Regions from separate parts of the Mesorhizobium sp. NZP2077 genome, predicted to be linked through region 3. Evidence: riboswitches for the same ligand, from Rfam matches in the RefSeq annotation. Region 3 holds a riboswitch; each other region holds the start of a gene.
The links. Region 3 has a riboswitch for cobalamin ahead of HGP13_RS17475 (DUF1636 family protein). Riboswitches for the same ligand answer to the same signal wherever they lie in the genome.
Positions count from the first base shown of each region.

Region 1: another riboswitch for cobalamin. It lies ahead of bluB (5,6-dimethylbenzimidazole synthase); the one in region 3 lies ahead of HGP13_RS17475 (DUF1636 family protein).
Region 2: another riboswitch for cobalamin. It lies ahead of HGP13_RS25145 (DUF1636 family protein); the one in region 3 lies ahead of HGP13_RS17475 (DUF1636 family protein).
Region 4: another riboswitch for cobalamin. It lies ahead of HGP13_RS01865 (aromatic ring-hydroxylating dioxygenase subunit alpha); the one in region 3 lies ahead of HGP13_RS17475 (DUF1636 family protein).

Region 1 is NZ_CP051293.1:5,522,835-5,526,872, forward strand. It holds gene HGP13_RS27665 (pirin family protein) at 1-160, opposite strand, end outside; gene HGP13_RS27670 (DUF2277 domain-containing protein) at 201-467, opposite strand; gene HGP13_RS27675 (exodeoxyribonuclease VII small subunit) at 579-830, opposite strand; gene HGP13_RS27680 (histone deacetylase family protein) at 834-1,760, opposite strand; cobalamin riboswitch at 1,882-2,062, shown strand; partial or broken gene bluB (5,6-dimethylbenzimidazole synthase) at 2,155-2,739, shown strand; gene HGP13_RS27690 (hypothetical protein) at 2,856-3,839, opposite strand; gene HGP13_RS27695 (TetR/AcrR family transcriptional regulator) at 3,942-4,038, opposite strand, start outside.
Region 2 is NZ_CP051293.1:5,015,939-5,019,976, reverse strand. It holds gene HGP13_RS25155 (ABC transporter permease) at 1-546, shown strand, start outside; gene HGP13_RS25150 (substrate-binding domain-containing protein) at 610-1,599, shown strand; cobalamin riboswitch at 1,851-2,057, shown strand; gene HGP13_RS25145 (DUF1636 family protein) at 2,064-2,546, shown strand; gene HGP13_RS25140 (ABC transporter ATP-binding protein) at 2,543-3,331, shown strand; gene HGP13_RS25135 (ABC transporter substrate-binding protein) at 3,375-4,038, shown strand, end outside.
Region 3 is NZ_CP051293.1:3,534,740-3,538,777, forward strand. It holds gene cobN (cobaltochelatase subunit CobN) at 1-275, opposite strand, end outside; gene cobW (cobalamin biosynthesis protein CobW) at 294-1,331, opposite strand; gene HGP13_RS17475 (DUF1636 family protein) at 1,328-1,762, opposite strand; cobalamin riboswitch at 1,801-2,005, opposite strand; gene HGP13_RS17480 (winged helix-turn-helix domain-containing protein) at 2,035-3,234, opposite strand; gene HGP13_RS17485 (NADH-quinone oxidoreductase subunit A) at 3,568-3,933, shown strand; gene HGP13_RS17490 (NADH-quinone oxidoreductase subunit B) at 3,924-4,038, shown strand, end outside.
Region 4 is NZ_CP051293.1:412,801-416,838, reverse strand. It holds gene HGP13_RS01870 (hybrid-cluster NAD(P)-dependent oxidoreductase) at 1-201, opposite strand, end outside; gene HGP13_RS01865 (aromatic ring-hydroxylating dioxygenase subunit alpha) at 222-1,469, opposite strand; cobalamin riboswitch at 1,677-1,878, opposite strand; partial or broken gene HGP13_RS01860 (DUF680 domain-containing protein) at 1,977-2,214, shown strand; gene ugpC (sn-glycerol-3-phosphate ABC transporter ATP-binding protein UgpC) at 2,302-3,414, opposite strand; gene HGP13_RS01850 (alpha-glucosidase family protein) at 3,446-4,038, opposite strand, start outside.

The sequences.
Region 1 (4,038 bases), 2.0 Mb from region 3:
AGAAGATGAACGGCCCGACCAGCCGCCTCTTGGCGGTCGGCAAGGCCCGGCGCACCTGAAAACCGCCAATGTCCTTGGCGTTCGGGATCACCATCAGCTCGATCTGGTCGCTGGCGAAGGCATCGCCGGCTTCAGGGTCTTTGCCCGGGAAAAAGCTCATGAACTCTCCTTATCAGCGGTCGTGGACCACTCTGGGCGCATCAGGCAAACCGGATCGCCGCCTTTGCCCGCAGCTTGGCCGCCACCTCTTCGCGATTGCGCGGATGCTGATGGGTTTCGAGCGAATCGAGCAGCTCACGCGCCGATGCCGCGATGGCTTCGACCGCGTGGTCGAACGCGTGCTGGTTCTGCTTCGACGGCCGCGTCGTTCCGCTCAGCTTGCGGACGAACTGGAGTGCGGCGTCGCGGACTTCGTCATTGGTTGCCGGCGGATCAAAATTGAACAGGGTCTTGATGTTTCTGCACATCGCTTCCGTATCTCCTCTTGTCCTGGAGCCGTTTCAATCGGGCGAGCTTAACCCTCAACCATGATCGTGTCCAAAAACCGGTAAGGCAAGACCGTCATTCGCGACCGTGACTCAGTCAGCGTCGAGCGGCTCGGTTCCGACCGGCTTGCCGTCGCGCGACAGCCTGATCTTCTCGACCTTGTCCTCGGCGGCCTTCAGCAGCCGGTCGCAATGCGCCTTCAGCGCCTCGCCGCGCTCATAGATCTTGATCGACTGGTCGAGCGCCACGTCGCCACGCTCCAGATCATCGACGATCTTCTCCAGCGCGTCGAGTGCCTGCTCGAAGCTCATCGCCTTGACGTCTTCGTTGGTCTCAGCAGCCATCGTTTATCCTTTCATCAGTCGGCCGACATGGGCGGCGACCGAAAATGCCAGTCCCTGCAGATCGTAGCCGCCCTCGAGCAGGCTGACGAGCCTGTTGCCGCTGTGGCGGGCCGCACGCTGCATCAGCTGGCCCGTCGCCCAGTCGAAATCGTCTTCGGTCAGGTTGATTTCGGCCAGCGGGTCGCGGTGATGCGCGTCGAAGCCGGCCGAAATGATAATCAGATCGGGCGCGAAATTGTCGAGCGCCGGCAGCACGCGCGACAGGAAGGCATCACGAAACACATCGCTGCCGGTCTGCGGCGCTAAGGGCGCGTTGACGATGTTGCCGGCGCCAGTCTCGCTCTTCGCGCCGGTGCCGGGATAGAGCGGCATCTGGTGCGTCGAACAATAGAGCACCGACGGATCGTCCCAGAAAATATCCTGCGTGCCGTTGCCATGGTGCACGTCCCAATCGACAACCGCGACGCGCTCGACGCCATGCTTCTTCTGCGCATAGCGCGCCGCAATCGCCGCCGTGTTGAAGAAGCAGAAGCCCATCGCCGTCGTTTTTTCGGCATGGTGTCCAGGCGGCCGCGCGGCAACGAAGACATTGTCGGCACGGCCTGAAAAAACATCATCGACGGCGGCGTTGGCGGCACCGATCGCGGTGATCACCGCTTGCCAGCTCTTCGGGCTGGCGGTGGTGTCGGCATCGACGCGGGCAAGGCCCTCTTCGGGAATGGCAGCGCGGATGCGGGCGACGAAATCGGCGGGATGGGCGTAGAGGATCGTGGCCTCGTCGCCCTCCGGCGCCTTGACGCGGTCAAGCGCGGCGAAGGCCTCGTCGTCGAGCACGCGCTCAATGGCGCGCAAGCGGTCCGGCCGCTCGGGGTGACCGGGCGGTGTGATGTGCTCAAGAAAGATCGGGTGGGTGTAAAGACGGGTTGTCATGCTCCCTATCTAGTGCCCCGGCGCCACGATGGCCATGCGTTGCCGCTTGATGGCTGGGGAAAATCATGCCTGCGTCCATTGGCGTCGCTGCGGGGATTGGCGCTGCCGGCGCTTCGGCGTAAGGTCGCGGCCACTGCCTGGTGCCCGCCGCAAGCGGGAGAATCGGGAACACGGTTGAACTCCGTGGCGTGCCCAACGCTGTGAGGGGGACCGCGCCGGTAAATGCCACTGTCGATGACGGGAAGGCACCGGACGCGGGTTGATCCCAAGCCAGAAGACCGGCCTGGCAGGCATCGTCATCCGCATGGTCAGGCGGCGGACATGGACTGCAATCGCAAGGGGACAAGCGATGCCGGATTCTATGACCGCTCCTGTGGGCGACGGATTTGACCAGATGGCGCGCGACGCGGTCTACCGCGCCATGTTCACGCGGCGCGATGTCCGCAGCCATTTCCTCCCCACCGCACTCGATGATGAGGTGCTGGCGCGGCTGCTGCTTGCCGCCCATCACGCGCCGTCTGTCGGTTTCATGCAGCCGTGGAATTTCATTGTCATCCGCGATGCCGCGCGACGGGCGGAGGTGCGCGACCTGTTCCTGGCCGCGCGAGAACAGGAACTGCCTGAAATCGAAGAAGACAAACAGGCGCTCTACCGCAAGCTCAAGCTCGAAGGCATCTGCGAAAGCGCGCTCAACATCTGCATCACCTGCGACCGCCGGCGCTCGCAGGGTTCGCCGCTGGGACGCTGGCACAATCCGGAGATGGATCTCTACAGCACGGTCTGCGCGGTGCAGAATTTCTGGCTGGCCGCGCGTGCCGAAGGCGTCGGTGTCGGCTGGGTCAGCATCATCGAGCCGCAAGCGCTGAAAGGCCTGCTGTCGATTCCCGAGCACGTGACGCCGATCGCCTATCTCTGCGTCGGCCATGTTTCCGAGTTCGCACCGAAACCGGACCTCGAAACGCATGGCTGGGGCCGACGCCTGCCGCTGCCCGAACTGATCATGAGCGAGACGTTTTGCGGGCAAGGCGAGGCGCAGCTCAAGTCAGCCGTGGCGGACCTCAACATCGCTGCCATTGCGCCGGCGCAGCCCGCCGATCAGCGCGTCGCGCCAGCCGGACCCCAGCGCGAGCCGCCGAACGAGGCCAGCGCCTTGTCCTTCAACTCCCTGAACTTCGACGACGCCTCGGCCAATCGGGCGTCCCAGGCCGGATCGGGCACCTGGCCGGCGATGGTCTTGAAATAGACCTGCATCAGGCAAGCGATGGCGAAGGGTTCGATGAAGGCCGCCTTGAAGGCCCAGGCGAAGACGATGGCGAGCACGAAGGCCCAGCCAGCCAGCTGCCCGGGCATCATGAACAAAATGGCGGCGGCAGGGGCCAGCATCAGCAGGAAGATGACGAAAGAGACGCCCCACATGATGACTGCCAGCCAGACGGCGTTCTTGACCATGATCTTGCCGTTCTGGGCGTAGAGCACAACGGCTTGCCGCGCCGTCTCGAAGGGCGAGGACGAATTGATGCGGATGTTGTAGCCGAGAATGATCTCGTCGACATAGGTCAGCGACAGGCGGATCACCGTGTTGAGGAACGAGACCAGACCACTCAGGCCCGGGATCGGCAGGAAGGCGGCGATGCCGCCGAGCAGGCCGGTGATGGCACGGATGGCGCCCTTGACCAGCTGGTCGACGACAAAAAGGATGTTGGCCTCGGCAAAACGCTCGGTGACGACCTGCTTTGCATAGGCGATCTGGTTCTGGCCATCAGGAACATCCCGGCCATCGATCAGATGGACCATGACGGCGATATGGCCGGCCTTGACAACGTAGAGGATGTATTCGCGGATCCAGTAGACGGCGATCGAAACGATGCCGAAACCGACCACGCCACCCCACAGGGCAAAAGACATAGGCCCGTCGGGATCGGTGGAGATATGGCCGACGCCATAGCCGACGGAGGCGCCGGTGCCGGTTGCCACGATGTAGGCCAGCGTGATGCCGAAATAGATGATCATGCGAAAGACAATGAAAGGCCAGGTCCTGATCATGATGGACACCGACCGGCCGATCTCGAAATCCCACATGGCCCGAATCTCCCCTCAGAGATGGCTGCGGAGGATGCGCTCACCCCAAAGATTGTCAATCGGGGGTGGCCAGCGAGGCGCCGAACGGGGATTTTAGTTCTGTTATGAACCTGGTTTCCTGAGCAGCCCCTCCAGCAATTGCTTGAACGCCGCCACCACCTTCTTCGACGTCGCTTCGGGGTCGTTCGAATTGGCGATC
Region 2 (4,038 bases), 1.5 Mb from region 3:
TCCTATGGCGACGGGCCAGGCCTGGCGCCGCCGGTTTTCGCGATCCTCGGCGAGCGGCTGTTCAACAACACCGTACCGGTCGCCACCATCGTCTTCATCGTCTTTGCCGCGATCGCAACCATCGTGCTCAACACCACGCGCTTCGGCCGCTATGTCTTTGCCGTCGGCGGCAATGAGCGAGCAGCGCGCATTTCCGGCGTGCCCGTCTCCATGGTGAAGATCTCGGTCTATGCCATCACCGGCTTTGCCGCCGCTCTTGCCGGCATCGTGCATGCCGGCCAGTTCAATTTCGGCAGCGCCAATGACGGCATGGGCTACGAACTCACCGCGATCGCCGCCGTGGTCATTGGCGGCACCAGCCTCTTCGGCGGCGCCGGCTCGATGGTCGGCACGGTGGCCGGCACTATCATGCTGGGCGCACTCGCCAACATCCTGCAGCTCAACAACATCACGCCCGCCATGCAGTTGCTCGCGACCGCCGCGATCATCGTGCTGGCGGCAGTGCTTCAATCCCTCGTTCGCCGCCGCGAGGGTTTGGGTCGTTAGGAGGAGGCGGCAGAAACTGCAAAACCAATGTCTGGCCCCGGCCCGACGAGGAGGAGAATGAGTATGAAAACCACAAGACAAGGATCACGGCGCGCGCTTCACGTCGCGTTGTTGGCAGGCTCATGCCTGTGCATGGCGGGAGCGGCACAAGCCGCCGAGCCGCTGGTCAAGGCCTGCGCCAAGGACGGCCAGTTCATCATCGGCTTTTCACAGGCGAACAATGCCGAGCCCTACCGCCAACATGTCAATGACGAGCTGACGGCGGCCGCCAAGGAAGTGCCGGGCTTCACGTTGCAGATCGCCGACGGCGCCGGCAACGTCAACACGCAGACCTCGCAGGTGGACAACTTCATCACCCAGAAAGTCGATCTGCTGCTGATCTCGCCCTTCGAGGCGGCACCGCTGACACCGGCGGTCAAGCGCGCCATGGATGCCGGCATCCCGGTCATCGAGCTCGACCGCAAGACGGTCGGCGATCCCGGCAAGGACTACACCGCCTTCATCGGCGGCGACAATTACAAGATCGCGCTCGAAGCGGGCAAGTACACCGCCAAGACCTTGCTGCCGGAAGGTGGTGAAGCGGCGGTGCTGGAAGGTCTCCCGAGCTCGACGCCGGCTGTCGAACGGTTGAACGGCTTCAAGGACGGCGTCAAGGAGAATGCCAAGATCCAGGTCGTCGCCGAGCAGGCGGCGGACTGGGTGCCGGATAAAGCCCAGACCGCCTTCTCGGCCATGTTGCAGGCGCATCCCGACATCAAGGTGCTCTACGCCTCGAACGACATGATGGCGGCTGGCGCGCTGCTTGCCGCCAAGGGCGCTGGCAAGCAGGTCAAGATCATCGGCACCGACGGCCTGCCAGGCCCTGCCGGCGGGATCGAGGCCGTGGCCAAGGGCGACTGGGCGGCGACCTTCACCTATCCGACGGGTGCGAAGGAAGCGATCGAGATGTCGAAGAAGATCCTGCTCGATTGCGCGACTTCGGTGGATACGACGGTCACCGTCGACACGACAGCGATCACGCCCGAGAACGCCAAGCAACTGGCGGGAAAGTAAGGTCTGTCTGTAGACTATTCGATCCGGGGCGGGGTTCACGCGAACCTCGCCCCGTCTGCGTTTGCAAACGTCACCGGCAGCTCGCGGTGGCAAGGGATTGACAGCGGCAGAGGATATCTCTTTAACAGTTTTGTTATTACATTACAGACGGAGATATCGCACGCCCCTATCTGATGAGGTTGCAGTCTGTTGGTGCCGCGATGGTGACAGGACCAGTCGAAAAGAATTGTTGCGATGCGCCAGGGGCAAATCTACGATGCTCCGGTGATGGTCCCCGCGCCGAAAGGCAAGGGGTGAAAAGGGAACACGGTGAGACCCTCCGAGGTCGAGGCCGTGGCTGCCCCCGCAACTGTAAGCGGTGAGCAAGATCCGACATGCCACTGGCCGGCAAGGCTGGGAAGGCAGGATTGCGCCGAGACCCGCGAGCCAGGAGACCTGCCATCACTGAGTTGACCGGACGGGGTGTGCCGGGAGGAAACGTGGACGTCGGTCTTGTCGGCCGGCTCGCCAACATCCTTCCGTCGCCAGTTTTGGAAAGTGACGGAAAGTTGGACGGCTCCATCGATCATCGCATCATCGTGTGCACTCTCTGCCGTGACGTCCCGACCGGGGTCAGGTCGGGCCAAAGCCTCTGCGCCGACTTACGCTCCCGGCTCTCAGCCCACCATGAGCCCGCGGTGGCAAATGGTTTCACGGTCGAAGGCGTCGAATGCATGGCGGGCTGCGCGCGGCCGCTGACGGTGGCTTTCCAGGCGCCAGGCAAGGCAGCCTACCTCTTCGGCTCCATAGACGCCGAGGCCGATGCCGGCGATCTCGTGCGATTTGCCAGGCTTTACGCCTCGCTCGCCGACGGCTGGTGCAATTCCGGACAACGTCCGCCGCGACTGGCTGGCAAGACGCTGGCCCGCATTCCGGTACCAGGCAAGCCTGCGGGAGACAGCCGATGACAACGCCACTTCTGGACGCCCGCAATTTGAGCGCGACGGCAAATGGGCGGAATCTGGTCCATGCGGTCAGCCTGTCGGTTGCCGCTGGTGATCGCCTCGCCATCATTGGCCCCAACGGCGCCGGCAAGACGACGCTGCTGCGCATGCTGTCGGGCATGCTGAGGCCAAGTTCGGGCGAGGTGAAGCTTGGCGGGCGCCGCCTGGACAGGATCTCGACCGCCGAACGGGCATTGCACATCGCCGTCGTCGGCCAGACCGACCAGCCGGATCCGCGGCTGGCGGTGATCGACTATGTCGAGCTTGGCCGCGTCCCGCATGCCGGCCTGAGGCGCAGGAGCGAGGAACACGACATTGTCGTGAACGCGCTGCGTCGGACCAGCTTGTTGCCGCTGCTTGGCCGCAGCATCGGCTCGCTGTCGGGCGGGGAACGCCAACGCGCCCAGCTGGCGCGCGCCATCGCACAGCAACCGAAAGTGCTGTTCCTCGACGAGCCGACCAACCATCTCGATCCGCGCGCCCGCGCAGAACTTCTCGAACTCGTGGCCGGCTTCGGCATGACGGTGATCGCCGTGCTGCACGATCTGGCGTTGGTGGCGCCCTTCGCCACCAGAGTCGCGGTAATGAATGAAGCGCGGCTGCATGCGCTGGCTGCACCGCGCGAAGCGCTGACGCAACAGCTGATCCGCGAGATTTTCGGTGTCGACGTGTTTCGCCTGCGCCACCCCACCGAGGACCGCGAACTGACGGTGTTCGATGTTCCGAACCGCGCCGCGCCGCCGTCCTGATCAAACCCTTCATCCGACACTGTTCAACCAAGGAGCAAAATCCGTGAAACGTCTCGCACTGTCGCTCGTCTTCTCGCTGCTGGCGTCGACAGCCTTCGCCTTCCCCGTCACCGTCGACAGCTGCGGCAAGCCGCTGACCTTCGACGCGCCACCCAACCGCGCCGTCATCCACGATCTCAACATGGCCGAGATGGCCTTCGCGCTGAAGCTGCAGCCGTCGATCGTCGGCCTTACCGGCATCACCGGATGGTACAAGGTCGGTCCCGAATTCAAGGCCGAGCAGGGTTCCATCCCGGAACTGGCGCCAAAATACCCGACGCTCGAAAACCTCGTCGCGGTCGAGCCCGATTTCTTCTTCGCCGGCTGGTACTATGGCATGAAGCCGGGCGGCGACGTGACGCCCGACACGCTCGCTCCGCACGGGATCAAGACGCTGGTGCTGACCGAAAGCTGCGTCCATCTCGACAAGACCAGGCCGGCCGCCTCGATGGACCTTCTGTATGGCGACGTCGAAAAGCTGGGCAAGATTTTTGGCAAGGAGGCCGAAGCCGAGAAGCTTGTTGCCGGCTGGAAGGCGCAACTGGCTGACATCACCGCCAAGGTTGGCAGCGCCAAGGGAACGCGGGTGTTCCTCTACGATTCCGGCGAGGACAAGCCGTTCACCGCTGGAAAATTCGCTATTCCCAGCGCCATGATCACCGCCGCTG
Region 3 (4,038 bases):
CAGTCGTAGCCGCCGAGGATGCGCACCAGGATGATTTTGGCGTGGCGGGCGACGCTGTCGACCCAAAGGTCGACGGACATGGGGTGGCGCAGGTCGCGTAGCGCCGCCAGCCGCATCGAGGGCAGGCGGCCGGCATCCGCCTTCCACGCGGCTGCAAGGCCGGCGAGGTCGCTGTCGGTGAAGGACAGGGCCACGATATCCGCCGGCGTCTGCCGCAGATCGACCGGCTCGGCGAGATCGTCGAGCGAGGCGGAGGTCGTGGTTAGGATGTGCATCGCGGCCCGTGTCTGAAATCAGCCGGCGAGTATACGCTCGATTGCCGGGCGGTTCAGCCCCTTGAGGCCGATGACGACGAGGCGTGAGCGGCGGTCGTCCTCAGCCGTCCAGGCGCGGTCGTAGTAATGATTGACGCGCGGGCCGACGGCCTGCAGCAAAAGCCGCATCGGCTTGCCGCCGACCTCGACGAAGCCTTTCACGCGCAGCACGTTTTCCTGTTCGGCGGCGGTGGCGACACGCTTTGCCAGCTCGTCGGGATTGGCGACCGAGGCAATGTCGACGATGAAGGTGTCGAAGTCGTCATGCTCGTGGTCGAAGGCGCCGTCATGATGGGACTTGCGGTTTTCGATATCGTCCTCGACGGCGAGCCCGAGGCCGAGCAGCACCGAGGAATCGACCTTGCCATGCGACGTCGGCACGATTTTTACCGCGCGGGCGGAATGTTCATTGATGATGGCGTTGGCGCGGGCCGAACCGGCGGCATCCATCAGGTCGCTCTTCGACAGGATGATCAGGTCGGCACAGGCGATCTGGTCCTCGAACACCTCCTCGACCGGGTCGTCATGGTCGAGTGAGTCGTCGGCAGTCCTCTGCGCCTGCAAGGCGTCGATGTCGTTGGCGACGCGGCCTTCGGCCAGCGCCGGGCCGTCGACCACGGCGATCACGCCGTCGACGGTCACGCGGCTCTTCACCGTCGGCCACTGAAAAGCCTGGACCAGCGGCTTGGGCAGGGCCAGGCCCGAGGTTTCGATCAGGATATGGTCGACCTTCGGCGTCAGCGACAGGATCTTGTCGAGCGCCGGCACGAAATCGTCGGCGACGGTACAGCAGATGCAGCCATTGGCCAGTTCGACGATGTTTTCCTCGGGGCAGGTGTCGATGCCGCAGCCTTTCAAAATCTCCCCGTCGATGCCGATGTCGCCGAACTCGTTGACGATAATGGCAATGCGCTTGCCGCCGGCGTTTTCCAGGAGGTGGCGAACCAGCGTCGTCTTGCCGGCGCCGAGAAAGCCGGTGACGACGGTGCAGGGTACACGGGAGACGGAAGCGCTCATGGTTGGTCCTTCAGCATGTCGAGAGGTGGAATACGCGCCACGAGGCCGCGCTTGAGGGAATCAGGCCGGCCGCGCCATGGGATGAGGCCGTCCGTCGAAGTGGCGAAGAGCTTTGCGCCAGTGACGAGGTCGGCGCCACTGGTCAGGGTCAGGTCGCCAAACACATAGCTCCAGCAGCCATCGCGCAGGATGGCCGCACTGAGACGGCGCTTGCAATTGCCGAGGCATTCGACCGTGCGAACGCGGATCGTGTCGGCCGCTGCGGCTTGGCGCGTATCTTCGGCCAAAAGTTCGCCGGCACGCGGATGGGCATCCGAGCCGGTTTCATCGCGGCAGGAGGCGCAGACAATGACGGTGACGCCGGCCAAAGCATCGCCATCGGCGGACGGAATATCCGCTGTGCCAGCCGAAAAACTGCTGTAGTGGTCCAAAAACCGGGCTCCTTGCCCGGAAACCCGCCGGGCGATCGGATTATCTTGTCGCAGACGGCAGGTCTCCTGGCTCGCGAGTCATCGCCTTGGGTGCCGCCTTCCCGGGAACCTCCCAGTGGCTTTCGGCCTTGGCTCTTCGCTTACAGTTGCGGGGACAGCCGCGGATTTGGGGTTTTGTCCCGCACCGCATTCCCTCTTAGCCCTTGCCGTTGCGGGCAAGGGACCGTCTGGAGCGGATTTAGGCTTTTGCAGGCGGCGGTGTCAACGCGCGGCTACGACACCGCCATGTCGGCCAGCGCCGGGCCCAGATCGCCGGCGGGGGTCACTTCCATCCGTTCAAGGCCGAGCCAGCCCTGCATCTGCTTCAATTCCTCGAAGAGTTGCGCCGCGGTTTCAGGCGGCGCGCCGGGCTCGGGGTAGGCCGCGTGCACGCGCAGGACGCTCGCCGGGCGGTCGGCCTTGAGGTCGACGCGTGCGACGATCCTGTCGCCGAGCAGGAAGGGCAGGACGTAATAGCCGTATTGCCGCTTTTCGGCCGGTGTGTAGATCTCGATGCGGTAGTGGAAATCGAACAGCCGCTCCGAGCGCGATCGTTCGAAGACGACCGGATCGAACGGCGCCAGCAAGGCGCGGGCCTCGATTTTTCGGGGCAAACGGGCGTCCCTGTGAAGGTAAGCCGGCTTGTCCCAGCCTTCGACGCGCACCGGCACCAGTTCGCCGGTCTCGACCAGTTCCTCCAGCCGGCCCTTCATGTCGGCCGGCGACAGGCGGAAATAGTCGCGCAAATCGCCTGATGTCGCGACGCCGTGGGCGCGGGCCGAAATGCGCAGCAATTCGCGATGCGCGTCCTCGGGGGCCGGTACCGGCAGGTCGAGGATCGCTTGCGGCAGCACGCGCTCCGGCAGGTCGTAGAAGCGCTCGAAGCCGCGGCGGTGCGCCGTGGTGATGCGCCCGGCCCAGAACAGCCATTCGAAGGCGTGCTTGGCATGGCTCCAGCCCCACCAACCACCCGAACCCTTCTGGCCCTCGAGCGCCGAAGCAGCGATCGGGCCGCGCGCGACGACCTCGCGGTAGATCTCTTCTATATAGGCGGCGTGCTCGCGGCCCCATTTGGCCAGCCCCAGATACATCTCGTCGCCTTGCTCGGCGCGCTGCATGCGCCAGCGCATCAGCGGGTAGGTCTCGACCGGCAGGAAGGAGGCCTCGTGCGCCCAGTATTCGAACACCGTGCGCTTGCGTGTCACGGCGGCATTGTCGAGCAGGGCGAGAGGGTAGGGGCCGAGGCGCGAATAGAGCGGCATATAATGCGCGCGCACCACCGCGCTGACGGAATCGATCTGCAGCAGGCCGGTGCGGGAGAGGACACGGGCGAAGTGGCGGCGATCGGGCGTACCATTTGGGCGGGGAGCGAGAAATCCCTGAGCGGCGAGCGCGATGCGCCGGGCCATGGCAAGCGAGATCTTTTCCTTCATTCGGATGCGACTCTTATGGCTCGTTTGCCGTCATACAGACGGGTGATTCCAGCCCATGCTAGCAGGGTTTTGGCGGTAACCCTGTCAGGAGACAAAAGTGGAGTACAAAATGAAGGAAATCAAACAGGAGCTGATCGGACCAGTTTAGCGCGACATGCCGTCCAGGCCGGTGTTTTGAACAAGGTTTGACTTGCTTCGCTGGAAGTGCTGCGCTAACCCTCGCCGCGTTGCAGCATAGGCTCCTTAAAACGGTTCAGCGGTTAAACTGTCACGCTTCCGCATTAAGGTCCGGTGCTGTAATCAAAGTGGATTGGCTCCAACGGAAAGCCGAGCATGAACGCACTCCTCAGTTCGTACCTGCCCATCGTCCTGTTCATCGGCGTGGCACTGGTCGTCGGCCTGGCGCTGCTGGCCGCACCGTTCCTGGTGGCCTACCGCAATCCCGATCCCGAAAAGCTTTCCGCCTACGAGTGCGGTTTCAACTCGTTCGACGACGCCCGCATGAAATTCGACATCCGTTTCTACCTGGTGTCGATCCTGTTCATCATCTTCGACCTGGAAGTGGCCTTCCTGTTTCCCTGGGCCGTATCCTTCTCGAAGATCGGCATGCTCGGCTTCTGGTCGATGATGGTGTTTTTGGCAGTGCTGACCATCGGCTTTGCCTATGAATGGAAAAAAGGAGCGCTGGAATGGGATTGAACGACAGTTCAGGCACCCTCGTCGCGCCGAAGCCGAAGGGCATCATCGATCCCAACACCGGCCGGCCGGTGGGGGAGGACGATCCCTTCTTCCTCGAAATCAACA
Region 4 (4,038 bases), 3.1 Mb from region 3:
CAGCGGCCCGTCCGGTGTCGGCAGTTCCAGCGTCACGAACTGGCCCGGCTTGTAGCGGAACCAGGTCTGGTTGTCGGAGCGGAAGGTGAAGGTCTTGACGTAAGGCGCCTCGTCGCTGACGCCGATCACTTCCAGTACCTGCAGCCTGTCGTTCCAGGGCGCCATCTGGTCGAGATGGCGATAGAGGCCAAGATCAGTCATCGCGTTCATCCCTCAACCTCTCAGGCGACACTGCGCAGCGCCGGCTTGCCATCGTCGGCGAGGCGCGGACCGATGAAGCGGGCGTACCAGTCGACGAACTGGATCACGCCACCCTCATGCAGCTCCGAATAGGGGCCTGGTTCATAGGCCGGCGACAGGATGCCGAAGGCGTTTTCCTCGACGATGCGGCGATCCTGGTCGTTGGTCTCGGTCCAGACATGGGTGAGTTCGGCAAGATCGTAATCGACGCCATCGACCGCATCCTTGTGGACCAGCCATTTGGTCGTCACCGCGGTTTCGGTCGCACTGATCGGCAGCACGCGGAAGGTGACGGCATGGTCGATCAGGATATGGTTCCAAGTCGTCGGGTAGTGATAGTGCATCAAGGTGCCGATGCGGTCGGCCGAGACTGTGTCGGACAGGTTCTTCTTCACCGCCCGCTTGCCGGTCATTGTGTAGCTGACCGCCTCGCGCAGCAGCGGCGCGCGGGTGGCGCGGTATTGTCCGGCCGGGTCGATGCGGAACTTGCTCGGCAGGCCGGCCGCCTCGCACTTCGCCCAGTGCGCCAGCATCTCCGGATCGCTGTCGGCGCCTTGCACGCCGGTCACCGTCGGGGCTTCCGGGAAGGTCTTGCACAACTCCGGGTGATTGCCGGCGCAATGGTAGCACTCGCGGTTGTTTTCCCAGACGAGCTTCCAGTTGCCTTTCTCGACGATCGTGCTCTCGAAGGCGATCTTTGCTTCGCTGAGCCGGTGCGGCTTGAGGTAGGGCTCGATCATCGCCCGCATCGGTGCGAAGTCGGCGGGCTCCTTGGCCAGGCATATGAAGATGTAGCCGGCCACGCTTTCGCAGGCGACCGGCTTCAGGCCGAACTGGCTCTTGTCGAAACCGTCGGCCATCTGGCGGGCAAACAGCAGGCGTCCGTCCAGCTCATAGGTCCACTGGTGGTAAGGACAGACCAGCTTGGCGGCCATGCCCTTGTCGGTGTTGCAGACGCGGCTGCCGCGATGGCGGCAGGAATTGTGGAAGGCGTTGATCTTGCCCTGCTGATCGCGCACCAGCACGACCGGATAATCGCCGATCTGTACGGTGATGAAGCTGCCGGGCTTGGGCAGTTCGCAATCATGGCCGATGAACAGCCAGTCGCGATACCAGATCAGCTCCATGTCCAGTTTGAAGAAATCGGGATCCGTGTAGAACGGCTGCTCGAGCGAGAATCCGTCCCTGCGGCTGTTCAAGAGCTTCAGCATGTCGTCGCGCGTATCCATGTCCTGTCCTCTTCGTTCGCCGCATCGGCCCGAAATCGATCTCGGAAAGCACGATGCGCAAATTCAAAGCCTTGGAGCGCACTTGTGCGTCCAAGTGGACGCACGTCGCTCCAATGACTGATTATGGTGGTGATTGAGGAAGGACCGTACGCAGGCCGGCGAAAGCCGGCATGCGCGATCCGCCTCTTGACCGCCCACCGCGATCAGTCGAGTCTAGAAATCTCGGGCTGGTTTCCGGGCTCTGGAGTGTCCTTGCGGACGATCGCGACACCTTCCCAGGCTTTCGCCCAGTGGTCTCCCGTTGCGACTTGAACTCCACCACCGTTGCGGGGGCAGCGCCGGATTCTGACCGGCTTCCCAATTCTCCGCTCCATCGTCACGAAGCGGCACCTGAGATGACATCATCTAATCACGACAGCGCTTGCGACATCGGCATGAAAGCGACATCGCATCCATGTGGCGCGACACGCATGCGCAACGCTCGGATCAAGGTCAACGGTCACGAGAATCGTTTCGGTGACGGCTGTACCGGCGATCAAAATCGATCCGGAACGTAGAGCCTTCGCAGGCGGCGACAACTATGGCGTCAATGGCGCCAACCAGCCTACCGCGACTCCGGTTGGCAATTCGCGGCACGGCTTCGATCCGTGAAAGCGGCTCGCCGGTCTACAAGCTGCTCAATTCGTCGGGCGACGTGCAGAAGTCCGCCCCTCAGGGCAGCGGCCGGAACCTCTTCGGCCGTTAACAGCCGAAGCTGATGTTCCGAAAAAGAGAGCGGCGGGCCCGGCCCGCCGCTTTTTTGTGTCGCCTTCAGCCAGCAGGACCGGCGGCCTCAGGCTGCTTTTGCTTCCGGCTTTTGAAGCGCGAAGGAATGTCCGTCCGCATCGAAGATATGCAGGTCCTCGGCATTGGCGCTCAGCCGCAGCGTCGAGCCGCGCTTGACCTCGACATTGCCCGGCAGCTTCGTCACCAGCGGCAGGTCGGCGCGGCCGATGTCGACATAGACCAGCTGAACCTCGCCGAGCTGCTCGACATAATCGACTGTTCCCTCGAACAGATAATCCGCGCCTGTGGCGATGATTAGATCCTCCGGTCGCACGCCGAAGCTTACCGCCGCCCCCTTCGCCGAGGCAGGTGTCGTAATCGGCACCGTAGCCTTGCGCCCCCCGACATGGCTGACGACGGTCGGGTTGCCTGATTTGTCGATGGTCGCCGGCAGGATGTTCATGGCCGGTGAGCCGATGAATTGGGCGACGAACAGATTGCCCGGCTTCTTGTAGAGATCCATCGGCGTACCGACTTGCTCGATATGGCCGTCCTTCAACACCACGATGCGGTCGGCCAGCGTCATCGCCTCGACCTGGTCGTGGGTGACGTAGATCATGGTCGTGTTGGGCATCGATTCCTTGAGCTTGGCGATCTCGATACGCGTGGCGACGCGCAGCGCGGCATCAAGGTTAGACAGTGGCTCGTCGAACAGGAACACTTTCGGATTGCGCACGATGGCGCGGCCGATGGCGACGCGCTGGCGCTGCCCGCCCGACATCGCCTTGGGCAGCCGGTCGAGATATTTGGTCAGCTGCAGGATCTCCGCCGCCTGGCGCACGCGCCGGTCGATCTCGGCCTTGTTCTCCTTGCCGATCTTCATCGAGAACGCCATGTTGTCGTAGACGGTCATGTGCGGATAGAGCGCGTAGGACTGGAACACCATGGCGATGCCCCGCTTGGACGGCGGCACGTCATTGACCACTTCGCCGTCGATCTTCAACTCGCCCGACGTGATTTCCTCGAGCCCGGCGATGGAGCGCAGCAAGGTCGACTTGCCGCAGCCCGACGGACCGACGAAGACGATGAACTCGCCCGATTTGATATCGAGGTCGATGCCATGGAGAATGTTGAGATTGCCGTAGGACTTCTTCACTTGTCTCAGATTGACATCGGCCATTGGTTTCCTCCCAGTGATTTCCTCAAAGATTTCAGTCGATACGTCCGAACCAGGCGCCGTAGCCGCCAAGCTCGATCGAACCGGGGCTCGTCTGCCCGGAAAACCCGTGTCCCGGCAAAGGTTGCAGGGGTCGGCTGCCAAGGTCAACCGTGGCCGGCTTGGCGCCGAGGTTGAAGACACAGACGATCTGCTCATTGCCCGCCCGGCGCGTGAAGGCGACGGTGTCGCCCTCGCTTTCGATGAAGGTGATGTCGCCCTTGGCCAGTGCCGGATGGGCGCGGCGGAAGGTGAGGAAGCGCCGATAGTGCTCGAGCAGCGAAGCCTGGTCGCCTTGCTGGACATTGACCGCTTGCGCCAGATGCTTGGCCGGCACCGGCAACCAGGGCTTTGCCTGGGAGAAGCCGCCATTCTTGGCGCTACCATCCCACACCATGGGCGTGCGGCAGCCATCGCGGCCCTTGAATTCCGGCCAGAAACGGATGCCATACGGATCCTGCAAATCCTCGAAGCGTAATTCAGCTTCGCCGAGCCCGAGCTCTTCGCCCTGGTAGAGGCAGACAGAGCCGCGCAGCGACATAAGCAATGCCGAGATGACCTTGAGATAGGCGATCGGGTCAGCTTCGC